Regions from separate parts of the Mesorhizobium sp. M1396 genome, predicted to be linked through region 2. Evidence: predicted binding sites of a transcription regulator. Region 2 holds the regulator's gene; each other region holds the start of a gene.

Region 1 (4,650 bases), on a different contig from region 2:
TCTCCTCGCGCATCCAGGCGGATTCGGTCTCCTTCCAGCGGCGCTCGAGATTGGGGATGACGCCTTCGAAGGTTTTCGTGGTCTTGTAGGAGCGCAGGCCGTCATCATACTGGAAGGTGATCTCGCGCTCGCCGGTGCCGCGCAGGATGGCTTCCTTTGCCTCTTCGGTCAGATCCCTGAACTTGTCGCCAAGCTTGAAGCCATAAGCCTTGCCCAGCGCCTCCAGCGTCTGTGTATAATAGGGCGAGGTCGACTTAGCCCACGGGCTGACGGCGCCGTCGCGCAGCGAGATGTTTTCGTCCGGCACGATCAGATTGCCATCGATGGCACGCTGGCTGCCGAGACCGTCGCAGGTCGGGCAGGCACCGAACGGGTTGTTGAACGAGAACAGGCGCGGTTCGATTTCCGGAATGGTGAAGCCGGAGACCGGGCAAGCAAATTTTTCCGAGAACAGGATGCGCTCATGCGTCTCGTTCTTCGACTTGTTGACCGAATCCTCGCCGGTCTGGCTGGAGTCGAGCGGCTTGTCGGCGAATTCGGCTACCGCCAACCCATCGGCCAGCTTCAGCGCCGTTTCGATGGAGTCGGCGAGCCGCGTCGCCAGATCGCCGCGCACGACGATGCGGTCGACGACGACGTCGAGGTCGTGCTTGTACTTCTTGTCCAGCGCCGGCACGTCGGCGATCTCGTAGAAGACGCCGTCGACCTTGACGCGTTGAAAGCCCTTCTTCTGCAGTTCCAGCAGTTCCTTGCGGTACTCGCCTTTGCGGCCGCGCACCATCGGCGCCAGGATGAACAGGCGCGTGCCTTCCTCGACCGCCAGCACGCGGTCGACCATCTGCGAAACCGTCTGACTCTCGATCGGCAGGCCGGTGGCCGGCGAATAGGGGATGCCGACGCGCGCGAACAACAGGCGCATATAGTCGTAGATCTCGGTGACGGTGCCGACCGTCGAACGCGGGTTCTTCGAGGTGGTCTTCTGCTCGATCGAGATGGCAGGCGACAGGCCGTCGATCTGGTCGACGTCAGGCTTCTGCATCATTTCGAGGAATTGCCGGGCGTAGGCCGAAAGGCTTTCGACATAGCGGCGCTGGCCTTCGGCATAGATGGTGTCGAAGGCAAGCGACGACTTGCCGGAACCCGACAGGCCGGTCATGACAATCAGGCTGTCACGCGGCAGGTCGAGATCGACATTCTTCAGATTGTGTTCGCGCGCCCCGCGAATGGAAAGATATTTATGGTCGGCCATCGCCGGTCGCCGCCTCAGAATCTGGAATTTCCTGGAATGGCGGGTTTTCCCAGCCATCCCCTATGTAGGTAGTTTTGCCGCCACGTCGAGAGACGCCACAATTCCCGACAAAAGCCGTTTAAGCGTCTTTCGCGTGAACGGGCAAGTAGAAAGAACAAAGACCGAACACGCTCCTGACAAAGCTGTGCAAAAACTGACTTGCACGTAACCTCCCGACGATCACATTTTTCGGTAACCGGCTATTGAAGCTTGACGGGCGCCGGCTCCTGGAGGCAAGCTTCGGCAGTCAACGAAGCCGGCCGTCTTTCGATGGTCTCGCCGCCCAGAGGCGGCCTGCGAGACGCCGCAGGCATTAGCGATTTGTGCTTCGGACGACAACGTCGCAATGGACAAAAAGGAGCGGAGCTATGACGCCACCGGATCGTCCCACAGGGTTCCAGTCGTTACTGGAGCGGCGGCAGGCATAAGTGCCAGGGTTTAGCGTTTGCGCCACCCGACAAACCGTGACCTGCCATACCCCGTAAAAATCAGAGACTGCAGTCGGATCGTCGGCTGACGCCGCGTTGCATCCGAAATCTAGTGCCGGCAGTACGCCCCCGGTAGAAGTTGGATTTTAGATCCAAAAAGGCCCCGTCCGTTTGCGCAAAGCACGGCGGGGCCGTTTTATGTGCGGATGTCTTGTTGGCGATATGCCAGCGCAGCACGCCGGCACCACTATCGGTGGCGGGGCTGCCCGATTGAGCCGGCTCCGAGATCGACGGTGATGCTGCCGGAAATCCTGACATCCGTATCGCCGATCTTGAACTGGCCGTTGCCGTTGCCGGGATATGCATCGTCGGGTTCGGGAGCCGGCTTGGCGATGCGATAGTCGCCGGCCACGCCGGGCAGGGCGCCTTTTTGCGCCTGCGCCGAGCTGTCGCCGGCGAAGGCCGTGCCGCTCGAAAGGCACACGAGCGCTACAACGGCGATGACACGGTGCAATGTTCTGGGTGGATGAGTGTCGATCATCCCAGGACTATAGTGGCCTGCCCCCGATGGGACCAGACCGGCATCATCAAATCTTCGAAAGCCGGCAGGAAGCCGGGCCTGGCTTTATGCCGCCTTTTTTCGCGTGTCGAAAACGTGGTCGACGATGCCCCAGGTCTGGGCCTCGCGGGCGGTCATGAAGTGGTCGCGGTCCAGCGTGCGTTCGACCTCCTCATAGGTGCGTCCGCAATGCTGCGCATAGAGCCCGGCCATGTGCCGTTTCGTCTGGACGATGCGCTCGGCATGGCGCTGGATGTCGGAGGCTTGGCCCTGGAACCCGCCCAGCGGCTGATGCAGCAGGATGGTGGCGTTCGGCAGCGAGATACGACGCCCCGGTGTGCCCGCCATCAGCAGGAAAGAACCCATCGAGGCGGCAAAGCCCATGCACACGGTCGACACCGGGCAGCTGATGTATTGCATCGTGTCGTAGATGGCGAAGCCGCTGGTCACCACGCCGCCCGGCGAGTTGATATAGAGCGAGATCTCCTTGTCGGGATTGTCCGATTCCAGCGACAGCAACTGCGCGCAGACCAGCGCCGAGATGTCGTCGTTGATCTCGCCATTGATGAAGACGATGCGCTCGCGCAGCAGCCGCGAGAAAATGTCGAAGGCGCGTTCGCCGCGGCTCGATTGCTCGATTACCATCGGCACCAGACTGGCAACACCGCTCATGATCTTCTCTCCATTGTCCTTGTTCAGGCTGCGCGCAGCAAGCGGCGAAGCGTGTTTGCGGCGATCGGCTTGCGTGTACCGTTGGCGTCGAGCGAAAGCCGGCAGCTAGCGCACGCCATGGCGACAGCGGGCATTGCCTTGCGGGCGAAGCCGTCATGGACGATGCGCAGATGGGTGCCGCCGGAAACGGTTCGGGCAAGTGTGAAGGTGACAATGCTGTCCAACGGGCCGTCGAGGCGATCCTGCCGCGCGGCGTCGCCTGGCTGCTCCCGCCAGGAATAGCGCAGCAGCTTCTCCGGCTCGGCGTCGAGGATTTCGCATTCGATCGCTGCATCCGGCCCGACGAAGGCAAAACGATTGCCGGTCTCCGGCCTGATGTCGTTCGGCATCATCCATGCGGCGAGCAGCTCCGGCACGGTCAGGGCCCGCCACACCTTTTCCGGCGGCTCGGCAAGGTCGTACTCGAACTCGATCGCATCGGGAGAGATCTCGCGATGGTTTTGGTCGGCTTTCATCGATCGAACGTTCGTCATTGGTCCATGTCCTTCAAAACCGCCTTCAATCTTTCGATGCGTTCCGGCCAGAAGGTCCGGTAGCGTTCGATCCAGGAGAGCAAGGGGGCGAGCCCCTGCGGATCGGCGCGGTAAAAAGCATTGCGGCCGGCACGTCGCTCGACCACCAGGCCGGCGCCGCGCAGCACCGCCAGATGCTGTGACACCGCCGGTTGCGACACCATCATGCCGGTGCGCAATTCCGATACCGTCATTTCACCAGCGGCGAGCCGCTCAAAGACGGCGCGGCGCGTCGGGTCGGCCAGGGCCCGGAAAATCTCTGCTTCGATCATGACAAAAGCATAAGTGGATACTTATCGATTTGGCAAGCGTTCTTTTCAAACCCATATGTGGGCTCCGGCGATGCTGCCATTCCTTGACAATAAGCGGCAGTGCGGATAAGAACGAAAAGGGAACAAAAACCTTGTGGGAAAAGCCAGCCTTAGCAGGCGGCCGACGCCCGCAGCCTGTAAGGTGCTGCGACAAAAATTGGTTTTGGATGAGCGGAGAAATATCATGGCGGGTAGCGTCAACAAGGTCATTCTGGTCGGTAATCTCGGTGCGGACCCTGAAATCCGCCGCCTGAACTCGGGCGAGCCGGTCGTCAACATCCGCATCGCGACGTCGGAAAGCTGGCGCGACAAGAATTCCGGCGAGCGCAAGGAAAAAACCGAGTGGCACAACGTCGTCATCTTCAATGAGGGCATCGCCAAGGTGGCGGAGCAGTATCTGAAGAAGGGCATGAAGGTCTATGTCGAGGGCCAGCTGCAGACGCGCAAATGGCAGGACCAGACCGGCGCCGACAAGTACACGACGGAAGTCGTGCTGCAGAAATTCCGGGGCGAGCTGCAGATGCTCGACGCACGCGGACAGGGTGAGGGCGGCCAGATCGGAGGCAATGCCGGTGGCAGCAGCCGTGGTTCCGATTTCGGCCAGTCCAGCCCGAGCGAAGGCTTCAATCGCGGCGGCGGCGGTGGTGCCAAGAGTGGCGGCGGTGGCGGTTCGTCGCGCGAACTGGACGACGAAATCCCGTTCTGAGGACAATCGATCGTATTGAGGGGCAGTCACCGGAGAGGGGACAATGTCGCAGGACCCGCTGCTTGCCGCACCCTCTCCTATACCCTGGCATGCCTTTGCGGCCTTCGCCGCACT
Region 2 (4,650 bases):
CGAAGCGAAGTGCGGCGCCTATGGTCTCACGCTGGAGAGCACTCGCGACGCGACCAGGCGCGGCAGCCATGTGTCGTTCCTTCACGATCATGGCTATCAAATCATGCGGGCGCTGATCGAGCGCGGAGTGATCGGTGACTTCCGCGCGCCGTCAACCATCCGTTTCGGATTTACGCCGCTCTATGTCGGCTACAAGGACGTGTGGCTGGCGGTCGAGGTGCTGGAAGACATTCTGCGCACGAGTGCATGGAAGGACCAGCGTTTCGCCGTCAAGGAGGCCGTGACCTGACGCGGCCGTCCCGACGATCTGTTGTCGCGTCTTGCCCCCAGGTCGGATGACGGAGGACGAATTTTTCAACTCGCGAATGCGTTCGCCGCTGGTGGCCGGCGCAGGCTGCAATAGATTAACCAAGGTTGGCATTTTGGCTTCGTTTCGTTCACGGCAAACGAACGCCCGGAAAGCTGGAAATGCGCCCGTCGCGGATCCATGGGCAGCTCATGCCAGGCTTGAGCCAAGGGTGGGCCACAGCCCATTAACCATAACAATTTCAATGCCGGCAAGCGCATTGTGACGGCATACAGTCGTCGACGAGGCCCGCTGGCGAGCGCCAATAATTTCGACCCCCCTAATAAATTCATTAAACTTTAAACAGTTGCGGAACACAACTGGAACAGATAGTGTTTGTTCTGGGTTTGTTTTTCCGATTCTGGTTTCAGGTACCCTGGGGGCCGCCATGCTGACGCGCAAGCAACACGAACTGCTGATGTTCATCCATGAACGCCTGAAGGAAAGCGGCATTCCGCCATCCTTCGACGAGATGAAGGAGGCGCTCGACCTTGCCTCCAAATCCGGGATTCATCGTTTGATCACGGCACTGGAAGAGCGCGGCTTCATTCGCCGGCTGCCCAACCGGGCACGCGCGCTGGAAGTGCTGCGGCTGCCGGACTCGATCGCACCCGGCCTCAACGCGGCAAAGAAGTTCTCTCCAAGCGTCATCCAGGGCAGTCTTGGTCAGGCCAGTCTCGGCCAGGGCGGCCTTGGCCGGCAGATCAGGCCAGCGTCTTCGCGGATGTCTTCAGCAGGCAATGACGACGACGTGGTCGCCGCCGTGTCGATCCCCGTGATGGGGCGCATCGCCGCCGGTGTGCCGATCGATGCCATCCAGCACCAGACGCATTCGATCTCGGTGCCGCCAGACATGATCATGGGCGGCGAGCACTATGCGCTGGAGGTCAAGGGCGACTCGATGATCGAGGCCGGCATCTTCGACGGCGACACCGTCATCATCCGCAATGCCGATACGGCGAGCCCTGGCGAGATCATCGTGGCGCTGGTGGATGAAGAGGAAGCGACGCTGAAGCGGTTCCGCCGCAAGGGCGCCTCGATTGCTCTCGAAGCCGCCAATCCGGCCTATGAAACCCGTATTTTCGGGCCAGACAGGGTCAAGGTGCAGGGCAAGCTCGTTGGCCTGATCCGCCGCTACTGAGGCAGCTGCGGTTTAACGACTGGCTTCTCGGGTCTCTTGAAGGGCGGCAGGCCTCTCGCCTCGCGCGAAAACTTGCGTTGCGCGTGCCAGGGTCGATATGGCCTGTCCACGGCGAAGCTGATTGTCGCCGGCGTGGTCGCCGATTGGCGATCGAAGAAGACGGCAGCACTGCCTTTGCGGGCCAGTTGCCGTTTGGTGATGACCAGAACCAGCGGGTTGTGACAGGCGTCATAGGCCGTCGCGTCATTGATGACGATCAGGTCGGCGAAACCACAGGCTTTCCAGGTGTCTTTTCGGTCCTCGATATAGGCAATGAACGCGCCAGACGGATGCCTGGCGAGACAAACGCCTGATGTGCAATAGAACGGCGCTCCGGGCGGCATTTCAGCCGCATCCGCGACGTCGAATTGACCGTCGCCTTCGTCGAACACCTCCGGCACGATGATGCTTTCGGATGTCAGCGCACGCTTCCAGTTGTCGACGGTGAATTCGTTCGGCCTGGCCCGGCTGACCGCGAGTTCGCCGCCGCCGATCGGCAACGCAACCAGCCGTGCGTCCTCCGAGATCAGCACGTCGGGTGCGCGCGTGTCCGAGACCGTCAGCAGGCCGGCAAGCGCGAAAGGAAGAGCTGCCAGCCGCAGCCATGTCGTCGCCATCGTCGCGATGACAAGGGCAATCGCCACCAGAAGAACAGACTGCTGCGAAATCAAGCCGATTGCGTCGACTGGCGAACGCTCGGAAATCCATCCGGACATTGCGATCATCGCCGTCAGGCCTTTGCCCATTACATAAAGAAAGGGGCCGTCGGCGCCGAATGGCATCGCCAGTGCGCTGAGGACTGCGAAAGGCATGACGACCAGTGATACGATCGGCATGATCGCCAGATTGGCGAACAGGCTGAGCGGCGACACACGCTGAAAATGCCAGATGGCAAACAGCGCCGTGGCGCCGCCGGCGATGATGGAAGTCATGGAAAGGCCGCCTGCCGCCAGCAGGAATTTTCGCGTCAGGAAACCAGGCAGCGACCGCTTTGGCGGCGGTGGTCTCGTCTTTCCCGCACGATGCTCCGACCAGCCGGCATAGGCGCCGACCAGCGCCGCGGTTGCGGCGAAGGACATCTGGAAACTCGGGCCGACCACTTCATGCGGCGACACCACGATGACGGCGATCGCCGAAACTGCTAGATTGCGCATGGTGAGTGCCGCCCGATCGAACAGCACGGCAATCAGCATCACCGCCAGCATGATGAAGCTGCGCTCGGCGGCGACGACGACGCCTGAGATGATGAGATAGGCGGCGATCGAGAACAGTGCCGCGACGGCGGCGTATTTCTTGACCGGACGACGCGCGGAAAAGTCCGGAAACAAGGCGAAGGCGCCGCGCAGCAACCCCATGATGGTGCCGGCGACGAGCGCCATATGCAGTCCGGAAATGGAGATGATGTGGTAGATGCCGGTACGCCGCATAGCTTCGTTGATGTCATCGGGAATGCCGGCGCGCACGCCGACGATCAGCGCCGCGGCGATCTCGCCCTCGGCGCCACCGACGCTGCCCCTGATGTGGTCGGCAATCGCTTCACGGGCTTTTTCTATCCCCGAGGAAAGGCGGGCCGATATCGGCATGCCGCCGTCATCGGTGACGATAAGTTTTGGATTGCCGAGAAAGAACCCGCTGCCGCCGATGCCGGCGAAATAGCTGTCGAAGGAGAAGTCGTAGCTGCCCGGCCGCACCGGCCCGGTCGGCGGCAACAGCTTGGCATATCCAGTGATCAGGGAGCCGGCGATCATGTCCGCCGGGATCTTTCGCGCCGAAAGTCGCACCCGCTCCGGCGCATAGCGCAGTTTCGGCCTTGCAGTCGATGTGACGTCGATGGTCAGCCGGATACGACCGCTCTCCATCCGGTCGAGCGAAACGACGCGGCCGGTCACTTGCGTCGAGATTTCCGAGCCCAGCATCTGCGTTCCCGCCCGCCATGTCTCGACCTTTGCGGCGAGCAGGCCGAGCGCGCACAAAAGTGCCGCCATGAAGCACAGATGGGTTTTCGGCCAGGAACGCGAGACCAGCGCACAGAGCCCCGCCAAGATGACAACTGCGACAGGCTTTGCGAAGTCAGGTTCCGCCGCCAGCGAAAAATAGCCGATCGCTCCGCTCGCCAGGCAGACCGGCACCAGCAGGAAGGCCACGCCTCGGTCGAGTTCCAGGCCCGCTGCCATGGCCACGCCATGGCGCAGGCGCGGCAGCGAAATCCGGCCGATTTGCCGGCGTACGCGCACGATCCTGCCGACTTCGGCAACTGGAACCGGGGCGGAGGCATCCGCTTGCAACGGCGCCTTGCCGGGATCCGGCACGAGGGGCGATGGCGGCGGCAATGAAGCCGGCAACGGCGCTGCAAACAGGGACCGCTCGCTGACGCCAGTGACAGCGTCCTCGCCCTGATCCGAGCCCCAGCCTCGTCCAGCCATCGGGTCTGCCCCTTGCGCCCTCGACACCCTATGCTACATGAACGCCGGGCGCGCGAAAGTCCGCGCAGCCGCACCCCGCTTCAGATGGTTTCCGAGAGTTCCATGTCCGACAAGGTCGTCACCCGCTTTGCCCCCTCGCCCACCGGCTACCTGCATATAGGCGGCGCGCGCACGGCGCTGTTCAACTGGCTGTATGCAAGGCACACCGGCGGCACGATGCTGCTGCGCATCGAGGACACCGATCGCGAGCGCTCCAACGATGCCGCGACCGCTGCCATTCTCGACGGGCTTTCCTGGCTTGGCCTCAGCTGGGACGGCGAGCCGGTGTCGCAGTTCGAGCGTGCGCCGCGCCACCGTGAGGTGGCCGAGGAACTCGTGCGCATGGGCAAGGCCTATTATTGCTATGCCACGCCGGCCGAACTGGAGGCGATGCGCGAGGCCGCCAGAGCCAAGGGCCTGCCGCCCCGTTATGACGGCCGCTGGCGCGACCGTGCCCCCTCAGAGGCGCCTGCGGGCGCCAAGGGTGCTATCCGCATCAAGGCGCCGACCGAGGGCGAGACGGTGGTGCATGACCGTGTCCAGGGCGAGGTGCGCTTTCCCAACAAGGATCTCGACGATTTCATCATCCTGCGTTCGGACGGCAATCCGACCTACATGCATGCCGTCGTCGTCGACGACCATGACATGGGCGTCACCCATAT
Region 3 (4,650 bases), on a different contig from region 2:
TCCTCCTCGCCGGCATCGACGATGCGGTCGCCGGCAAACCGTGCCGCCGCCCAGGCCGCTCCCGGTGTCGCGGCAAGCCCGGCGCGGACGTCAAAACCCTGATGGAAGAAACGCGACAGGATGTCGTCCAGCATGGCGCGCTCGCCGCCGAACAAATGGGTGCAGCCGGTGACGTCGAGGAACAGGCCGTCCGCCCCGTCCAGCGCCACCAGCGGGGTGTAACGGTCGCACCAGTCGGCAAGGCCTTCGAGCAGGCGGCGATCGGCCTCCGGATCGGCCTCGACGATGTCGATCGACGGATGCATGGCGCGCGCATCGGCAATGCCCATGTCGCGCTTCAGGTGCAGCGCCTCAGCCCGCTCGTCGAGGGCCGAGATGCGCTGCGCGTTGCGGTCGCGATGGCTGATCACCAGCGGTGGGTGAGATGGCGGCAGGTGATCCGACGGCCGGGAACGCCAGGACCGCCCCAGACGCTGCCGCAGGATCCTTTCCACTGCCAGATAGGGAAACCACAGAGACAGGATTCTTTGCCCGGCCTCTCTCTTCGCCCCTTCTTTCGTCGCCCGCTCTTTCGTCGAATGCGCGTTCATCGGGGTTCCACTCCAGTGTGAATTGTCCAGGCAAGGCCGTGCGGCTCTTGCCGATGGTGAGGGTGAAGGCCGGGTGGCCGATCGAGCCGGCGAGCGGCCCGGCGATGGTGTCGCGTGGTGCCGCCGGCGCCGAGGCGACGATGAGGCGGACGGGGGCCGCCGTCGGCTCGGGCTCGGCCGCCTGCCGCAGCAGGAACACCGGCCGGCCCGCACCTTGCGCCCTTGCATGCAGCCGGCGCGTCGCGGTCAGGTCCAGTCGCCGCGGATTGCCGCGGATTTCGAGGATGACGGCGGCGAGCGCCGTCATCCGGGCCGCCTCCTCGGCGACCCACAGCGCATCGACAAGTCTGGGCGCCTCGGAAAACAGCAATTGTTCCGGCTCGATGCCGAACGAGGCATGAAGCCCCCTGGCATAGGGAAAGCCGGCTTCGCGGAAGATTTCCGTGGTGCCTATCCACAGCACCGGCAACCCTGGCGTCCGCTTGAGGATTAGGCTGGCGAGCGACAGGGCGAAGCCGGCGACGGCCCCGGCATCGCGGGTTTGCGTGCCATGGATTTCGCTCAGGGCTGCCTTCGGCAGGCCGCCACTCAAAGCGGCATCGAGACGCTCGACGCCGGTGGGCAGGAACGCATCCGGCAAAGCCGCGGCAATGCCGCGCCGGACGATAGTGAGATCGGTATTGGACGTGACATCCGTGCTGACGTCAGCATCAAGGGTCGCTGCGGCCGGCGCCCGCAGGCGCTCGGGCAGCGTTCCCTCGATTTTCGCGATCTGGCGGCGCAGGGCAAAAACAGTCTCCCGCGCCACGGCGGTCATCGCCATGACGGTCAGCTTCCACTCACAATTGTTCCTGTTATGTTCCTATAGATTCCAGAGAGCCCCCCAAGAGTCAAGCAGACTCATGGGGAATTTATTCCTCTCCACCTGATGATGCAGGCGCATCAGCCCGTTCATTTGCCGATTCCGGTGCGAAAGCCTATATGCCCGGGATCAAAGGACAAAGCATGGCCCGCATCTACAAGACCCGCACCTGGCACGACGAACTCTCGCCCTCGATGGAGGAAATGGAGTTCCTGGCGCTGGAGGCGTATGCCCATCTGCCGGAGGATTTTCGCAAGCTGACCGGCGAGATCGTCATCCAGATCGCCGAGTTCCCGACCGACGAGATCATGGACGATCTATCGCTGGAGACGCCCTTCGACCTGCTCGGGCTGTTCGAGGGACGCGGCATCGCCGAGCGCTGGAATCCGCAGACCGGCGAAGGCCCGAACCGCATCACGCTCTACCGCCGCGCCATCCTCGACTACTGGTCCGAGAACGAGGAAACGCTGGGCGACATCGTCACCCACGTGCTGATCCACGAGATCGGCCACCATTTCGGGCTGTCGGACGATGATATGGAGAAGATCGAAGAGGCGGCGGAGTAACTGGTTCCTACGCCGCGTGAACTGTCCATTCCTCTCGAGTCGGTCCAGAACCCAGCGGCGGCAAAGGCCTCTAAGATTTCGATTCAGGCAGGTTGGTCATCCGGCTGATGAAAAGATGCAGCGCCTTGCGCACGGCGAGCGATGGCGCCTCGGACGGATGCCACTGCGGAAAATGACCATCGACCGCCATTCGTGCCAACCCATAGACAAATGCACGAGCGGCAAGAACCAGATGATCGAAGTCCGTGTTCGCAGCCAACCGACCCTGTTGTTGCGCCTGGGTCAGCAGGTCGATCATCTTCCGGCGAATGGCTTCATTCTGACCCCGAAGACTGTCCGACCCGTCGAAATCAATCAGCGTTCGGGAACTGATGATCTGGAAATGCGTGGGATTGGCAATCGCCCATTCCAGATAGCCTTGTCCGATTGCTTCGAAGGCCACGACGGGATCCGCGCTGTCGACTTCTGAAAGTGCATTGGCGACGGCCTCTGTCAGCCGGCTCATGGCCTGTTCGGCGACCGCGGTCAGCAGCGCTGTTTTCGACTGAAAATGCCGGAAGGGCGCGCCGGGGGAAACGCCGGCCCGCTTTGCGGCTTCGCGCACGCTCACATTGTCGGGGCCGCCTTCCTCGACAAGTTGAATTGCAGCATCGATCAGCGTGTCTCGCAAATTGCCATGGTGGTAGCTGGCGCGGCGAGGCGTCTTGGCTTCTGCCATCTCGTTCCCTTCGTTCGGTAGAACTGCTTCACGCGTCCGTAGCATGATTCCGCAATTTATGTAATCACCGTTTACAACTCCGGCAAGAGAATGTAAGCAGCGATTACAGATGGGATCGGAACAGGCCCGCGGTCTTCGCGGCCGCCGTTTTCCCAGATGAGGAGACGACCATGCTCGCCACAACCGCCGAACCCCGCCGTCCGCAATCGCTCATTTCGCTTCAGAGGCCAGCCGAAGGACCTCGGCACGAGGAGAATTCCACGACTGTCCGGTCGAGCGCGGCTGTGCCCAGCGCTACGCTCTATCGGCTTGCTTCCGTCGCCGGGGTGGGAAGCGCGCTTATTCTTCTGGTCAACGCGGCTAAACGCAGCTCGCTCATCGCGACCACCGATCTGACGCAACTTCTCGCGCCAGTCGCCGAGATTTTGGCGCTTGGTCTTGTCGTAGGCCTGTTTCTTGCTTTTGGCCGGCGCGCGGGCCTGTTCGGCATGATCGCGTTTGTCGTCAACTTCGTTGCATTGGCAAGTTTGGTCGGCGTGGAAGTGGTGATCAATCTCGTATTTTCGAAACTTCCGCTGACAACCATCATCGACCTGCGCGCCGGGCCTCTCGGGCTGGCTCTGGTCGTCAGTTCAGTTCTTTTTCTGCTTGGGACGCTCGCATTTGTAATCTCTCTTGTCGTTGCAAGAGGCGTGCCGCGCATTCCACTCGCTCTCTATTTCATTGGCGCGGTGCCTATCGCGCTCCGTGCGTTCGTGCCGGAGTTGGCTCTTGACCTGGGCTTGGTGACGCTTGCGGCGGCGATTGCCTGGCTGGCCGGGTGGCTGTGGATGCGAGCGCCGACTACCAGTCGCTAAGCTTGGTGTCCGGCCCGTATTCCTGTCCATCGATATCCTTCACGACGGCTTGGCCGCAGCGCATCGTCTTGGCCTTCTTATCGTAAGCATAGGTCGGCGAGCCGAACAGGTGCCAGCCCTTGTTCAGCGCCGCCGTTACCTTGTGGCAGAAGCTGGCGTCGTCCGGGCCGGTCAGAAAGCGGTAGAGTTTCATAGGGTGATTCCTGTCGTGAGTAGCCCGCAAGCATAGGGCTGATATCATGCGTCGATGGCGGCTGCCTTCGCCAGCAGTTTTTCGGCCTGCGCCAGGTGCAGCCGCTCGACCATCCTTCCGTTCAGCGCAATCACACCTTTGCCGGCATTTTCGGAAAGCTCGAAGGCCTCTTTCACCGAGCGCGCCTCGGCTACCGCCTCGGGCGACGGTGCAAAGGCCCGATTGGCGGCTTCGATCTGGGCCGGGTGGATAAGCGATTTGCCGTCGAACCCCATGGCCGCGGCTTCCGTGCACTCACGGGCGAAAGCGTCGAGGTCGCGGAAATCGTTGGAGACGCCGTCGAGCATGTCGATGCCGCCGGCGCGCGCGGCCAACAGCATCTGCATCAGCCAGGGCACGAGATAGCGCCGGTCAGGTGTGACCAGCACGCCGGTCTCCTTGACCAGATCATTCGTTCCGGCAACGAAACAGTCGAGCCGCGAGGCCGGATCGCGGCCAAGCTCGGCAATGGCGCCGATGTTGAGCATGGCCTTGGGCGTCTCGATCATCGCCCATAGTTTCACCGCATCGGGGGCAAAATTGTCGTCGAGCACGTCGCCGACTTCCAGAATGTCGCGCGGCGTGTCGACCTTGGGTAGCAGGAGTCCGTCAGGTTCGCATTTGGCCATGGCAAGCAGATCGTCGGCGCCCCATTCGCTGGACAGCGCGTTGACGCGCACGATCATCTCGCAGCGGCGGCCAATATCGTTGACAACCGGACGTTTGGCCAAAATGCCCGCCAGTTTTTCGCGGGCGGCAATCTTGTCGGCCGGTGCGACGGCGTCTTCGAGGTCGATGATGACGGCGTCGCAGGAAAGCTGCGCG

The links. The regulator LexA, encoded in region 2, represses DNA repair genes until DNA is damaged. The targets are predictions, from matches to a motif close to TGTTCNNNNTGTGTTCNG.
Region 1: uvrA (excinuclease ABC subunit UvrA) is a predicted target of LexA. The motif match lies at 1,400-1,417, and genes of this name have one in related genera.
Region 3: NKH02_RS25695 (ImuA family protein) is a predicted target of LexA. The motif match lies at 1,437-1,454, and genes of this name have one in related genera.

The regions. Positions count from the first base shown of each region.
Region 1 is NZ_JAMYLA010000009.1:69,879-74,528, reverse strand. Features, by position in the region: gene uvrA (excinuclease ABC subunit UvrA) at 1-1,249, opposite strand, end outside; gene NKH02_RS08000 (hypothetical protein) at 1,964-2,257, opposite strand; gene NKH02_RS07995 (ATP-dependent Clp protease proteolytic subunit) at 2,342-2,947, opposite strand; gene NKH02_RS07990 (SRPBCC family protein) at 2,971-3,480, opposite strand; gene NKH02_RS07985 (ArsR/SmtB family transcription factor) at 3,477-3,791, opposite strand; gene NKH02_RS07980 (single-stranded DNA-binding protein) at 4,015-4,536, shown strand; partial or broken gene NKH02_RS34535 (DUF2306 domain-containing protein) at 4,580-4,650, shown strand, end outside.
Region 2 is NZ_JAMYLA010000044.1:41,688-46,337, forward strand. Features, by position in the region: gene kynU (kynureninase) at 1-289, shown strand, start outside; gene lexA (transcriptional repressor LexA) at 735-1,487, shown strand; gene NKH02_RS25010 (ComEC/Rec2 family competence protein) at 1,481-3,949, opposite strand; gene gltX (glutamate--tRNA ligase) at 4,052-4,650, shown strand, end outside.
Region 3 is NZ_JAMYLA010000047.1:7,781-12,430, reverse strand. Features, by position in the region: gene NKH02_RS25700 (DUF6504 family protein) at 1-410, opposite strand, end outside; gene NKH02_RS25695 (ImuA family protein) at 352-1,413, opposite strand; gene NKH02_RS25690 (metallopeptidase family protein) at 1,596-2,018, shown strand; gene NKH02_RS25685 (TetR/AcrR family transcriptional regulator) at 2,089-2,736, opposite strand; gene NKH02_RS25680 (hypothetical protein) at 2,907-3,593, shown strand; gene NKH02_RS25675 (DUF1737 domain-containing protein) at 3,580-3,786, opposite strand; gene NKH02_RS25670 (HpcH/HpaI aldolase/citrate lyase family protein) at 3,831-4,650, opposite strand, start outside.